Regions from separate parts of the Nonomuraea sp. NPDC049378 genome, predicted to be linked through region 1. Evidence: riboswitches for the same ligand, from Rfam matches in the RefSeq annotation. Region 1 holds a riboswitch; each other region holds the start of a gene.
The links. Region 1 has a riboswitch for cyclic di-AMP ahead of ACZ6SA_RS14420 (C40 family peptidase). Riboswitches for the same ligand answer to the same signal wherever they lie in the genome.

Region 1 (4,776 bases):
GCCCGCCGGGCCTGCCGCAGCGCCGCGGGGCGCCGGGCCGAGGCGACCCTCCGAGGTCACGAGCGGCGGTGCGAGACCGTTCCGCCATGGTCGGCCTCCCTGGTGGACGCCCGTACCGGCGTGGCCGATCCGTCCCCACCAAGCGCTTGCCCAAAGCGGAGTGGCCGTTACGGTCAGGTACGCGGCAGCCGTACCCTTGTCTGAAAGGGCATGTCACGAAGGGACAAGTGGGATGAGTTCAGCGGGTGAAGGCCTGTCTCGCCCGCTTCCCGAGCAGGTGCGGCTCAATGTCGTCGACTTGGCGTCTCAAGTCCTCGGCACGACGCCCGGTGCCGCCATTCCGCCGCCGCTGCGGGGCATCGCCAAGTTCGACCCGCGTAAGCGGGCCAAGCTGGGCGGCGCCCCCATCGCGGCGCAGCTGGAGAACGACAAGAAGTTCCGCGAGCTGGTCGCCGAGTCGGTGACCGCGGGCTGGCCCGAGCTGGTCGCCGCTCTCGCCGAGGGCAACGTGCCGCCCGCCGCCGACCCCGTGCTGGTGGCCGCGGCCGCCTATCTCACCCGCCCGCCCGGCTGGGCGGAGATGATCGAGGCCGCCCGCTCCGACCTGGAGCAGTCGCTCGCGGCCGCCGAGGACTCCGAGCGCGAGGAGGCCGTCGCCCGGTTGCGCGAGCAGCTCGCCGCGCAGAAGAGCGGCGCCAAGGAGGAGGCGGAACGCCTGCGCGAGCAGGTCAGGGCCGCCCGCGCGGAGAACTCCGACCTGCGCCGCAGGCTCCACGACGCCCGCGAGCGGGCCAAGGCCGCGGCGCGCAGGGCCGAGGAGATGGAGCGGGCGGCCGAGGAGGCCAGGACGGCCGCCTCGGCCGCGGGCAGCGCGGGGGAGTCCGAGCTGCGGCGGCTGCGCGAACGGCTGTCCGACGTGGAGAAGCAGCTCGAAGCCTCGCGCCGGGCCGCGCGCGAGGGCAGGAGCATCGAGGACGCCCGCATCAGGGTGCTGCTCGACGCGCTGCAGGACGCGTCCGCCGGGCTGCGCAGGGAGCTGGCCCTGCCCACCACGATCAGCCGGCCGGCCGATTCTGTCGCCGCGGTCACCGGCGAACGGCCGGGTGTGCGCGTGCCCGCGCGGGCGCTGGCCGATGACGACCCGCAGCTTCTCGACCAGCTCCTCGCGCTGCCGCAGATCCACCTGATCATCGACGGCTACAACGTCACCAAGACCGGCTACGGCACGCTCACCCTCGCCGACCAGCGCAACCGGCTGATGACCGGGCTGGGCGGGCTGGTGGCGCAGACGAGGGTCGAGGTGACCGCGGTGTTCGACGGTGCGGAGCTCAACGCCCCTGTGCAGGTCGTGGCGCCGCGCGGCGTGAGGGTGCTGTTCAGCGCGCCCGGGGAGATCGCCGACGACCTGATCCGCCAGCTCGTCCGCGCCGAGCCGCCCGGTCGCGCCATAGCCGTGGTGTCGTCGGACCGGGAGGTGGCCGAGTCCGTCAGGCGGATGGGAGCCAGACCCGTTCCCTCTGGCTTGCTGCTGCGCCGCCTGGGCCGGGCTTAAGTTACGAATTGGTATGTTCGGGTGAGACCTCACCCGCCACTTCTGTACTATTTCGCCCCAGTAAAGATCTCCTGGGAGGCGACGCAGTGAGGTTTGGCCGGGTGCCGGTGGCCGTGGGTCTCGCGTTCGGGCTTGTGGTGTCTCCCATGGGGGCGGCGCTCGCTGATCCGAAGCCGACCATCGGGCAGGCCAAGGCCAAGCTCGACAAGCTCAACGACAAGGCCGACAAGGTCGTCGACCGCTACAACACGGCGACCGAGCGCTACAAGAAGGCCAAGGGCACCTACGCGAAGCTGAACAAGAGCTACAAGCGCAAACTCCGTACGGTCGCCGACCTGCGCACCCAGATCGCCGACATGGCCGCCACCGTCTATCGGGCCGGCGGCTACGCCACCACCATGCCGGGGCTGGTCAGCGCCGACAACCCGCAGGGACGGCTGGCCGGGATGGCGCTGGCCGGGCAGATGGCCAAGGAACGCTCGGAGAAGCTGGCGGCGTTCGACCGGGAGAACCGCGGGCTGAAGAAGGAACGTGACAAGGCGCAGGGTGCCCTGCGGTCGGCCGACGAGGTCCGCGGCGAGGTCGAGAAGGAGCGCAAGGAGATCCTCGGCCTGATCGCCAAGCAGAAGAAGCTCCTGAAGAAGCTGGGCGCCTACAAGACCGGTGACCCGAACAGCACCGGCATCGCGTACACGGGACCGGCGTCGGGGAACGCCGCAGCGGTGCTGCGGTTCGCGTTCGCGCAGGTCGGCAAGCCGTACGTGTTCGGCGGGACGGGGCCGGGCGGCTACGACTGCTCGGGGCTGACGCAGGCGTCATGGCGGGCCGCGGGCGTGTCCTTGCCGAGGACGACGTGGGCGCAGTGGGCGTGGGGCGCCAGCCGCAAGGTGTCGCTGAACGCGCTCCAGCCCGGTGATCTCATCTTCAGCGAGGGTCTGGGGCACGTCAGCATCTATGCGGGCAACGGGAAGATCGTCCATGCGCCGCAGACGGGCGACGTGGTCAAGGTCGTCAGCCTCTCCGCCTACGGCCGCAGCCTCGTGGGCGCCGTCCGCCCATAATTCCGTCCCCTCCTTCTACGACGCACCATCGTTGCCGTCGTGCGGGCGGTCCGCGATCACGTTCCGCATCCTCCTGATCACCTTAGGTCGAGATCATACGAGGCGGAATGTGACAAACGCGACATCTGACCCCTGACAAGACGGATGTTTCGCGAATGTGAGCAGGGTCACTTTTTGGTAACGACGCCCCCTGTTCCAACAGGGGTTCGGGAGTTTACTGAGGCCTGAGTCGATCTTTACAGCCTGACTCGGCTTTTGCTGATCCTTGACCGTTCCGCGTAGCTTCTGGCGTCGTCGCGGTGCACAAGCCATGGCGCCGTGAACCCGCATCGGTCCCTCCCGGTGTGAAGACAGATGAAGATCCGCTGGTCATCGCCGCGACATCCCCATGACACGGGCGATGACCTGCCGAATCCGTGCAGTCAGGAGGCACGGAACCGGGGACCCAGCGATCCCAGTTCCCCAGGGATCAGGGGTGAATCGGCGCGCCATCGCGCCGTAGGGCGACTTCCAGGCCCGAATCCGACAGCTAACCCGGTAGGCGTTCGTGGAAGACCCAAGGAGAAATCCTGTCTACCTCCCTGCACAACCCCCGTCTGTCCCGCATTGCCCTGCCTGGCGTCGTGCTCACGATGACCGTGACGGCCGGAGGCCTGGTCCTCCACGCCCCCACGGCTCAGGCGGCGACGAGGAGCGACACGGCCGGCGTCTCCTCGGTGAGGGCGGCCACCGCCGCCACCACCGCGAAGTCGGCCAAGGCCGCTCGCAAGCGGGCAAAGACCGCTCGGCAGAAGGTGAAGGCCGGCAAGGCCATCGCCGTGGCCAAGAACCAGATCGGTGACCCGTACCGTTACGGCGCCACAGGCCCTGGTTCGTTCGACTGCTCCGGCCTCGTCCAGTACGCCTGGAAGAAGGCCGGGGTGAAACTCCCGCGCGTGGCGAGCAGCCAGTTCGCCGGCATCAGGAACAAGGTCTCCTGGCGCAACCTCAAGCCCGGGGACCTCATGTTCTTCAACGGGCTCGGCCACGTGGGCATGTACGTCGGCAAGGGCAAGATGATCCATTCGCCGCGGACAGGCGAACGGGTGCGCATCGACAAGCTGGGCGGATGGCGCAAGTCGTCGTTCGTCGGCGCGGTCCGTCCCGGCCTCTGATGAGGCCCCGCCCGGGCCCGGGAGATCTTCCGGAGCCCGGGCGGGCTCCCGTGGCAGCCCGTCCTCACGCTCGTCGGCGGCCCCTCGTAGAGGGCCGGCCCTGATCGGGCCCACTACGATCGGCAGCGTGTCCGAGCAGGTGAGCCGACGAGCCGCGCTGGCCGCGCTCCTCCTCCTCGGCCTCGCCGCCGACGCGCCCGCCCCCGGATCGCCCGTCTTCCCCGCGCACGCCCGTGACCTGTGGCCGGACGGCCAGGTCACCGCCCGCGGGGCACGTTCCCTCGTCACCGGCCACCGCGCCGCACCCGGCACGCTCAGCGAACTCGCCCGCCGCGCCGACTCGGCGGGGCTGCGGGTCACGGCCGTGCTCGGCCGCCCGGTGCGGCCCGTGGTCATCGTTCCCGGCTCCGCGCAGGACGCGGCCCGGCTGGCCGGCGTGGAGCGACTCGACGGGCTGGCGGCGGTGGCCGACGGCGGGCGGGTGATCGTCGTCCCCGAGTCGTTCGGCAGGCTCACCTCCACCGGCAAGGACGTCGTCCTCACCCACGAGCTGACCCACGTCGCCGCGGGCACCGGCGGGCTGCCCGTCTGGCTCTACGAGGGCTTCGCCGACTACGTGGCCTACCGGGACGCCGGGCTGCCCGTGCGCACGGCCGCCGCCGAGTTGGCCGCCGAGGTGCGGGCCGGGCGCGTGCCGGCCGCGCTGCCGGGGCCCGAGGCGTTCGCCGTCGGCGGGCCTGACCCCGGACGCCTTGCGCTGGCGTACCAGGAGGCCTGGCTGGCGTGTCGGTTCCTCGCCCGCCGTTTCGGTGAGAGGAGCCTGGTGAGGCTCTACCGTGATGCGCAGGCGGCCGGCGTCGACGAGGCGCTCGCCGCGCTCGGGCTCTCCGTGGCCTGGCTGACGGCACGGTGGCGCGCGTACGTGCGGGAGCAGCTCGCGTGAGTGGGGAGAAGGATGAGCGGACGGCGGGACGCGGACGGCCCCTCTGAGGAGGCCGGGGCGGGCGGC
Region 2 (4,776 bases), on a different contig from region 1:
GGGTGCGGCCGGGGGAGCGGCTGGCCGTGGTCGGGCTGAACGGCGCGGGCAAGACCACCCTGGTCAAGCTGCTCACCGGCCTCTACACCCCCCAGAGCGGCACCGTCAGCGCCGCCGGGGACGCCGCCGTGGTCTTCCAGGACTTCGCCCGCCACCCGCTGCCGCTGCGCGACAACGTCCGCCTGGGCGCGCCCGCGTACGCGGGGACGGACGCCGACGTGCTCGCCGCGCTGGCCGCGGTCGACGCGCTCGACCTGCTGGAGGTGCTTCCCGGCGGGCTGGACACGCCGCTGTCGCGGTCGTTCACCGGGGGCCGTGACCTGTCCGGAGGGCAGTGGCAGAAGGTGGCGCTGGCCCGGGCCGTGTACGCGCTCGACGCGGGCCGGCGGATCCTGATCGTCGACGAGCCCACCGCCCATCTGGACGCGCGGGCCGAGCAGGAGGTGTTCGAGCGGCTGCTGGACCGCACGCGCGGGCGCACCCTGGTGCTCATCTCGCACCGGTTCGCCACCGTACGGCGGGCGGACCGGATCGTCGTCCTCGACGGCGGCGCCGTGGCCGAGCAGGGCGGTCATGCCGAACTGCTGGCTCTGGGCGGCCGTTACGCGCGCTGGCACCGCCTCCAGACCGCCCTGATCGCGCAGGCGGGCCGGTGACCGCGACCCTCCGTACGCTGCTGACCCTGGCCTGGCGCACCGACCGGCGGGCCTTCCTCACCCTGGCCGCCTTCCTCGCCCTGGGCGCCGTCAGCCAGGGCCTGGTCGGCGTCTTCCTGCGGGCGCTCACCGACGCCGCCACCGCCGGCCACGGCGCGCAGGCGTCCCTGTGGGGCCTGGCGGCCGGAGCCGCGCTGGCCACCGGTGTGGCCCTCGGCCGCGCGGAGCTGGCGCTGATGGAGGAGCTGGCCGAACGCATGGGTCTGTCCGTGCAGGAGGAGATCCTCACCCTCACCTCGGGCGTGCCCACCATCGAGCACCTGGAGCGGCCCGCGTACCTGGACAAGCTGGCGATGTTGCGCGACGAGAGCCGCCAGCTGTACTTCGCGGTGTGGGCGCTCGCGCTGGTCGCCGAGCACGCCGTGCAGATCGGGCTCGGCGTCGTGCTGATGGCCGCCGTGCATCCGCTGGTGACGCTGCTGCTGGGCGGCGCCGTGCTGCCGTCGCTGCTGGTACGCGGCCGCGCGGCCCGCCACGTCGACGCGGCCACCGGGCGCACCGCCGAGACGGCCCGGCTGGAGCGGCACCTGTCCGAGTCCGTCACCACGCCGAGGACGGCCAAGGAGATCCGGATCAGCCGCGCCGCGCCCGCCCTGGAGGCGATGGCCGCGCACCGGTGGGAGGAGGTGTCGGCGGGGTTGTCGCGGGCCGGGGTCCGGGCCGCGCTGCTCACGTTCGCGGGGTCGGGCACGTTCCTGGCCGGGTACGTGTCGGCGCTCGGCTGCGCGGCCTGGCTGGCCGCCCAGGGACGGGCCACGGCGGGCGACGTGGTCCTGGTGGCCACGGTCGGGGTGCAGTTCGTCACCCAGGCCTCCCGGCTGGCCTTCCACCTCGGGTCGGTGGCCGCGGGCCTGCGCGCCGCCGCGCGGCTCGCCTGGCTCCGCGCCTACGCCCGCACCCACGACCCGGCCTTGGCGGAGTCCGGCGACGACGCACTCCGCGCCGGGACGAGGGCGCCCACGAGTGACCACGGCCGCGAACGCGTCGCCCGCGGGGCCGAGCCGCCTGAGAGCTTCGCGCGGGGCATCACGCTGCGGAACGTGACGTTCACCTACCCCGGCACCACCCGGCCGGTGCTGCGCGGGATCGACCTGAGCCTGCCCGCCGGCGCGACCGTCGCGCTGGTCGGGTCGCACGGCTCGGGCAAGACCACCATGGCCAAGCTGCTGTGCGGCCTCTACCAGCCCTCCGGCGGCGAGATCCTGCTGGACGACGTCCCGCTGCGGGACGTGCCGGCCGTGCGCTGGCGGCGCAGGATCAGCGCCGTGTTCCAGGACTGGGTGCCGTTCGAGCTCACCGCCGCCGAGACCGTCGGCATCGGCGACCTGCCCCGTATGGACGACCGCCCCGCCGTGGAGCAGGCGCTGGCGCGGGCCGGCGCCGCGGACGCGGTGTCCGATCTGCCCAGGGGCCTGGACACCGAGCTGGGCGACAGCTTCGAGGGCGGCGTGACGCTGTCCGGCGGGCAGTGGCAGAGCCTGGCCCTGGCGCGCGCGTCGATGCGGGAGGAGCCGCTGCTGCTCGTGCTGGACGAGCCGACCGCCTCCCTGGACGCTCCCGCCGAGAGCGCCGTCTTCGCCCGGTACGCGCAGGCCGCCCGCCGCCACCGCGCCGCCATCACCCTGCTCATCACCCACCGCTTCCCGACGGTGCGCATGGCCGACCTGATCGTGGTGCTGGACGGCGGGCGGATCGCCGAGCAGGGCACTCACGGCGAGCTCATGGCCCGCCAGGGCCGCTACGCCGAGTTGCACGCCATCCAGCGGGCGGCGGCGGACGGTTAGGCCGCCGGCCGCCCGGGTGGCGGGGCGGAAACGCGAGCGAGCGCGCGTTCCGCACGGGACGCGCGCTCGCTCGCGGTGATCGGGGTCAGGCGGCGTACTCGGGGTAGCCGTAGCCGACGACCTGGGACTTCGGACGGGTCCGCTCCTCGACCTTGCCGTTGCCGGTGTTGCCTTCGATCGTGGAGATGGTGCCGTCGCCGTTGTCCTTCACGACGAAGCCGACGTGCTGGATGTCGGTGATCTTCTTGCCGCCGTCCCAGGAGAAGAACACCACGGCGCCGGGCTTGGCCTTGGTGCCGAAGCGGTCGTTGGCGGCGAACCACTTGGCGTGGGTGACGGTGTAGGCGTCCCAGCCGATCTGCGGGCGGGCGCCGGTCTGCTCGCCGACCCAGGAGACGAACATCGAGCACCAGGCGGCGTTCAGGTACGCGGCCCGGTTGCCGCCGTCGCGGGCGATGGTCTCGGCGGCGCGCCGCGAGTCGGCGTACCACTTCTGGTACGGGGTGCCGCCGCCGGCGGCGTTCTCGGAGGTGCCGACCTGGGACTTGGCGAAGTCCAGCACCTGGGAGGCGGTCACGTTGACCGTGGTCTCCTTGGCCGCGCGCTTCTTGGAGTCGGTCACCGGGGAGACGGCGGCCGGCTTGTCCGCGGGCGGGGTGTCGGCGTTGGCCGCGGCGACGTTGACGCCGAGGGCCGAGGCGAGGACGCTGGCGCCGAGCGCGGCGCAGGTGATGGTTCGCTTGGGGATTGCGGTAAGACGGAACGTGGCCATCGAGGGGGTAACTCCTTGCTTCCATGCCGCTTACCGGGTTAGCTGACGGGTTCGGGCGTGGAAGCTGCCCTACGGCACCGGAGTGCCGATTCACCCCAAAGGACTTGGGTCCCCGGTTCCGCGTGATGCGGATTCAGCGGTCACAGGACGATCCTGTGATCTATCGTGCGATGGTCAGACATAGCCGGACAAACCGGACGTATGCCGTAAGATGCCCCACAAGGTAATACATGAGGCAAGAGGATTACAACTGCATAAAGGCCCAGCTAGGCCAGTTGCCGGCGAGCGTCGGCCAGAAGCCCTGACATGGCAAGGGATTCGTCAAGGGGCATGATCGGGGATTCGGTCCTGCCCTCGGCCGTGGCGGCGCGGACCTCGCGGAGCTCACCGGCGTATCCGTTGTCGGCCGGATCGAGCACATGCTCTTCCGGCTCCATGGAAGGCCCGGTGAGGACGATCCGCTCCGGCGCCCAGAACGGCGCGTGGATGTCCGCCCGCATCCGCGTACCTACAACACAGGCCTGGTTCGGGTAATTCCCCAGCAAGGAGGTTTCCACGAAAGCCCGCCTGCCGCCGGGATAGAGCAACACCCCGCCCGCCTCCGCGTCAACCCCGCTCGGCGCCAGGGAGCCCGTCATGCGCAGGCCGGTGGGCATGCCCAGAAGCAGCTGGGCCAGGCCGAACGGGTAGACCCCCAGGTCGAGCAGCGAGCCCCCGCCCAGCTCCGGGGCCCACAGCCGGTGCGCCGGATCGTACGGCATGGCGAAGCCGAAACTGGCCTGCACCGACCGGATGTCGCCGAACCGCTCGTCGGCGGCGATGAGGCGGATCAGCGGGTTGAACCGCATCCACGCTTCCATCAGGAACACGCCCGCCTCGCGCGCCAGGCGTACCATCTTCTCCGCGTCGTCCACGGTCGCGGCCAGCGGCTTCTCGCACAACACGGCCTTGCCCGCGGCGATGGCGGCCTGCGCGACCCGCAGGTGCTCGGTGTGCGGCGTCGCCACGTAGATCGCGTCCACCGCAGGGTCGGCGCACAACCGCTCATAGGAGCCGTACGCCGACTCCGCGCCCAGCGCGGACGCCAGGGCCTGCGCCCGCCGCAGATTCCTGGAGCCGACGGCGCCCACCCGCATCCCGGGCTCGGCCACGATCGCCGCTCCCACAGTCCGCGCTATGACGCCCGTCGCCGCGATGCCCCACGTGAAGTCCCGCACGCGGAAGATGCTAGACGCATCAGATCAAATTGAACGTGTCAGGATCGCCTCCGATGCGAAGGCCCCTGTTCAGCGCGCCGACGGCGGCCATGCTCTCCGGATCGAGGATGAAGTCGAACACGTCGACGTTCTCGGCGATCCGCGACGGCGTCACGGACTTGGGAATGACGACGTTGCCGAGCTGCAGGTGCCAGCGGAGCACGATCTGCGCGGGAGTCTTGCCGTGCTTGTCCGCCAGCACCGCGAGCGCCGGATCCTCGAGCAGCCCCTTGCCCTGGCCGAGCGGG
Region 3 (4,776 bases), on a different contig from region 1:
GAGCACCTCCAGCAAATCACGGCCCTGGCCGGCGCAGAGGCTCACGAGCCTCAGCGGACCTGGCGGGCAGGCGTCGAGTGCCAGCCGGATCCGCTGCTGCACGACCCGCAATCGTCGCGCCAGGCGCGAACCGGGGTCGTCGTACTCGTCGTGCCACGCCTGCCAGTCCATGGACGGATCTTATGATCGAGTGCACTTCCGCGACCGCGGTGCGGCGGGCAGGCCGGGTGGGGGGCGCTCGTAAGCTGGTTCCGATGCGTGCGCGACCGATCTCCCGTGACGTTCTCGTCGACGAGCTGGCCGAGCGGGTCTCCCAGTGGCCACGCGGGCGTCGGGTGCGGGTGGTCGTCGACGGGGCGCCTGCCGGACGGCCGGAAACGCTGGCCGACGACCTCGTCGCGCCGCTCCGGCTGCGCGGCCGGCCTGTGCTGCGGGTCTCCGCGGGTGACTTCCTGCGGTCCTCGTCTCTGCGGCTGGAGCACGGCAGGGCCGATCCTGACGCCTTCTACGAGGACTGGCTCGACGTCAAGGCGCTGCGCAGGGAGGTGCTGGATCCCCTGGACGATGGCGGCTCGGGGCGCGTGCTGCCGGCTCTGTGGGACAGCCGGATCGACCGGGCGTACCGGCTGCCCTATGAGGAGCTTCCGCCGGGCGGGGTGGTGATCGTGGACGGGACGCTGCTGCTGGGACGGGGGCTGGCGTTCGAGCTGAGCGTGCATGTGTGGTTGTCCGCGGCGGCGCTGGGGCGCCGCACGTCCGAGGAGGAGCGGTGGCGCCTGCCCGCCTATGAGCGGTACGAGCGCGAGGTGCGGCCCCAGGAGGCGGCCGACGTCGTGATCAGGGCCGATCATCCCGACCGGCCCGCGCTCCTCCTGTGACCCGGCGCCGGATCGGCCGTCCGCGACCGCCGTGCGAACGGCAGGAAACGGGCTGCCCTCTCGGGCGCCGAGCTGCCGGGATGAGGGTGGCCGCCGGCGGGCGGCCACCTGTCAGCGTGCTGTCGGGCGCTTGCCGTGGTTCGCCTTCTTCTTCTTCTTGCGTGCCTTGCCCTTGCGTGCTCGCCTGGCCATAAGCTCGCCTCCGGAGTCGGTGTCCTCCCAACGTCTCTCGCCCGTGCTGACCAGCGCAAGCCATCCGTAGCGAACTAACATTCCCCAACAGCGTCGTGTCATAATTTGGTGGAATCTGTTGGAAGGAGCGGGCGTGCTCGCACAGCAGCGTCAGCAGACGATCCTCGAACGCGTGCGCAGCAACGGCGGTGTCCGGGTCGCCGACCTCGTACGCGAACTCGGCGTCTCCGACATGACCATCCGCCGCGACCTCGAGGTGCTGGCCGAACGCGGTCTGCTGGAGAAGGTGCACGGTGGCGCGACCGCGCTCGGCCCCGGATCGACCGAGGAGCCGGGCTTCACCGCGAAGTCCGCCCGCCAGCAGCAGGAGAAGGAGGCCATCGCGCGGCACGCGGCCAGGCTGGTACGCCCCGGCACCGCCGTGGCGCTGTCGGCGGGCACCACCACGTGGGCGCTGGCCCACCACCTCATCGGCGTTCCCGAGCTGACCGTGATCACCAATTCGATCCCCGTCGCCGAGGTCTTCCATCGCAACCCGCGCGCCGACCGCACCGTCGTGCTGACCGGCGGCGTGCGCACGCCGTCCGACGCGCTGGTCGGCCCGGTGGCCGTGGCCGCGATCCGCCGCCTGCACGTGGACACGCTCTTCCTCGGCGTGCACGGGATGAGCGTGCGGGCCGGCTTCACCACGCCCAACCTGCTGGAGTCGGAGACCGACAGGGAGCTTGTGACGGCCGCGCACCGGCTGGTCGTCCCTGCCGACCACACCAAGTGGAACACGGTGGGCATCAGCACCATCGCCGAGCTGAGCGAGGCCGACGTGGTCATCAGCGACGCGGGGCTGCCCGAGGACGCACGCACCGAACTGGCCGAGCGGGCCGGAGAACTGATCATCGCGGAGGACACGCATTGAAGCGCACCGTCACCCATCTGGCCGACGGCCGAGAGCTGATCTACTTCGACCGGCGCGACGACGCCGACCGGAGCGCGATCGACCGGCGCCCGCTTGAGCCCCGGCCGGTGGCGTCCGAGCTGCGCTACGATCCGCTGACCGAGGAGTGGATCGCGATGGCCGGGCACCGGCAGACGCGGACGTTCCTGCCGACGGGCACGTCCGCCGAGTGCCCGTTGTGCCCGTCGTCGGACACCCGGGCGACGGAGATCCCTGCGTACGACTACGACGTGGCGGTGTTCGAGAACCGCTTCCCCTCCTTCTCCACGAATTTTGGGACTTATCAAGATGTGGGTGGGCTGAGTGAGGTTCGTCCGGGAGTGGGGCGGTGCGAGGTGGTGTGCTTTACCTCGGATCACTCGTCATCCTTCTCGAAGCTCTCCGACGCCCAGGTGCGGCTGGTCATGGAGGCGTGGGCCGACCGTACGGCCGAATTGTCCGGGATCGAGGGCGTGGAGCAGGTGTTCTGCTTCGAGAACCGGGGCGAGGAGATCGGCATCACGCTGGCGCATCCGCATGGCCAGATCTACGCCTACCCGTACGTCACGCCCAGAACGAAACTCCAGCTCGGCGCCGCGGCCCGCTACCAGGGCCCGGGCAACCTGTTCGCCGACGTGCTGGCCGCCGAACGTGCCGCCGGGACACGGGTGGTGGCCGGCAACGAGCTGTGGACGGCGTTCGTGCCCGCGGCCGCGCGCTGGCCGTACGAGGTGCACGTGTATCCGCACCGGCAGGTGCCGGACCTGGCGGCGCTCACGGAGGAGGAGCGTGCGGCGTTCGCCCCGCTCTACACCTCGGTGCTGCGGGCCTTCGACGGGCTGTTCGGGGTCGTGATGCCGTACATCTCGGCCTGGCACCAGGCCCCGGTGCGGCGGGACCGCGAGCTCGCGTACCTGCATCTGGAGCTCTTCAGCATCCGGCGGGCGCCCAACAAGCTCAAGTATCTGGCGGGCTCGGAGTCCGCGATGGGCGCGTTCGTCAACGACGTGCTGCCGGAAGAGGCCGCGCGCATGCTCCGATCACAAGTAGATCAAGAATAGATTTCTACTTAAGGTCGCATGTCTCGTGATCTACCACTAATATCCCCTTATGCATCGGCCGTAACAGCCGTTGCACCGCCTAATCCTGGGCGAGTTGCCCGGGAGCCGGGGACCCATCGCACCTGGGGTGAATCCACATCCGTGGTAGGGATACGCAGCTCCCATACCCGAACCCGTCAGCTAACCCGGCCGGCAGAGGGAGAGGAACACCTACGTGGCGGCTTCGTCCCCCGCGAGTCTTGCCATCGGTCTCATCGCCGCCGCCGCCGCCGTCGTCGTTTCGGCGGCCCCGGCGTCCGCGGCGTCCACGGCCCCCAAACCCAAGGAGTCGGAGCTGCGCGCGCAGCTCAAGCAGCTCAACAAGAAGGTCGACAAGCTGATCGAGGCCTACAACCTCAAGCGCGTCGAGCTGGCCAAGGCGCAGAAGTCCGCCAAGGCGGCCAAGGCCCGGCTGGCCACCGCCGAAGAGGCGCTGACGACGGCCGAGAAGCGGGTCGCCGAGATAGCCCGCCTGCGCTACCAGAACGGCAACCCCGGAGTGCCCGTATTCATGTTGCCGGAGAACAGCGGCGGCGCCGCGGTGCTCAATCAGGTCACCGCCGAGCAGCAGGCGTTCGTGCAGGGCGTGGCCAGGGCGCGCGACGAGAAGAAGAAGGCCTCCGCGCAGGCCGTCGAGCTCGCCGACAGGATCCGCAAGGACGCGGCCGAGGTGGCCGGTCAGCGCGACGAGGCCGAGGACGTCATCGACGACATCGAGAAGAAGCTCCAGGACCTGGTGCCGTTCGGCACCAACCGCAGGTCAGACGGCGGCTGGGCACCCGAACTCCCGTCCGGCTCCGACAACATCACGCCGCGCACGCGGCTGATGAAGGAGCAGATCGGCAAGAACTTCGCGCTGCCCTTCACCGTCGGCTGCTTCCGCTCGGGCTCCAGCGGCGAACACCCCCTGGGCCGGGCCTGCGACTTCATGATGAGCACGGGCGGCTCGATGCCCTCCGCCGCCAACGCCGCCCTGGGCGACCGCATCGCGGAGTGGGCCATCAAGAACAAGAGCAGGCTGGGCGTCAAGTACGTCATCTGGAAGCAGCGCATCAACCACGGCTCGGGTTGGAGCACGATGTCCAACCGGGGCAGCATCACCGAGAACCACTACGACCACGTGCACATCTCGATGAACTGAAAAAGGGACGAATAGCATCTGATGAGCTATTCGCCCATTTGAAGAATGCGTTTGAGCTGTTCATCGACCTACAGGAGCGACATTCGCCAAGATCATCGCACGTGTTGATGTGCGGCTATCTGCCTGCGACTTTCCGGGTTCGCCGGAAGGGATCTCGCATCAGATGCGAGCATGTCGCATCCGATGCGAGGTGGTGTTGGGGTGAAACGGGTCTCCGTGGAGGGCGCCGCACATCGCCATGGGAGTGGCTGCCTGGGGATGTAGAGGACTAGGCGACGGAGTTACTGTCGGCGCCGGGGTCGCGGGCGCGCTCGACCGTTCGGAACTACCTGAACCAGATTGCGATGTTCTGCGACTACCTCACCGACGCCCGCTACGGGTGGGCGGAGCAGTGTGTGGAACATTTCGGGACGCATCCGGCACAGACCTGCCACGAGGACAACATGCCGTCGCACTCCTCGCCCTATGAGGGACGGCCTGAAGTGCGGGCGCTGACCCGTCGGGAGTTGCAGGACTTCTTCGACTACGCCGACG

Region 2: linked by a shared signal. The riboswitch ahead of ACZ6SA_RS13055 (C40 family peptidase) and the one ahead of ACZ6SA_RS14420 (C40 family peptidase) in region 1 are both predicted to bind cyclic di-AMP.
Region 3: linked by a shared signal. The riboswitch ahead of ACZ6SA_RS39020 (coiled-coil domain-containing protein) and the one ahead of ACZ6SA_RS14420 (C40 family peptidase) in region 1 are both predicted to bind cyclic di-AMP.

Annotation. Positions count from the first base shown of each region.
Region 1 covers NZ_JBVJHP010000006.1:31,491-36,266, reverse strand. Annotated here, with positions in the region: gene ACZ6SA_RS14430 (NYN domain-containing protein) at 299-1,552, shown strand; gene ACZ6SA_RS14425 (C40 family peptidase) at 1,639-2,613, shown strand; cyclic di-AMP (ydaO/yuaA leader) riboswitch at 3,010-3,172, shown strand; gene ACZ6SA_RS14420 (C40 family peptidase) at 3,246-3,767, shown strand; gene ACZ6SA_RS14415 (gluzincin family metallopeptidase) at 3,895-4,710, shown strand; gene ACZ6SA_RS14410 (M48 family metallopeptidase) at 4,723-4,776, shown strand, end outside.
Region 2 covers NZ_JBVJHP010000005.1:201,882-206,657, forward strand. Annotated here, with positions in the region: gene ACZ6SA_RS13045 (ATP-binding cassette domain-containing protein) at 1-656, shown strand, start outside; gene ACZ6SA_RS13050 (ABC transporter ATP-binding protein) at 653-2,500, shown strand; gene ACZ6SA_RS13055 (C40 family peptidase) at 2,586-3,272, opposite strand; cyclic di-AMP (ydaO/yuaA leader) riboswitch at 3,285-3,421, opposite strand; gene ACZ6SA_RS13060 (Gfo/Idh/MocA family protein) at 3,539-4,489, opposite strand; gene ACZ6SA_RS13065 (aldo/keto reductase) at 4,509-4,776, opposite strand, start outside.
Region 3 covers NZ_JBVJHP010000022.1:159,442-164,217, reverse strand. Annotated here, with positions in the region: gene ACZ6SA_RS39045 (SAM-dependent methyltransferase) at 1-171, opposite strand, end outside; gene ACZ6SA_RS39040 (nucleoside/nucleotide kinase family protein) at 255-878, shown strand; gene ACZ6SA_RS39035 (50S ribosomal protein bL37) at 990-1,070, opposite strand; gene ACZ6SA_RS39030 (DeoR/GlpR family DNA-binding transcription regulator) at 1,204-1,983, shown strand; gene galT (galactose-1-phosphate uridylyltransferase) at 1,980-3,062, shown strand; cyclic di-AMP (ydaO/yuaA leader) riboswitch at 3,129-3,271, shown strand; gene ACZ6SA_RS39020 (coiled-coil domain-containing protein) at 3,277-4,242, shown strand; gene ACZ6SA_RS39015 (hypothetical protein) at 4,587-4,776, shown strand, end outside.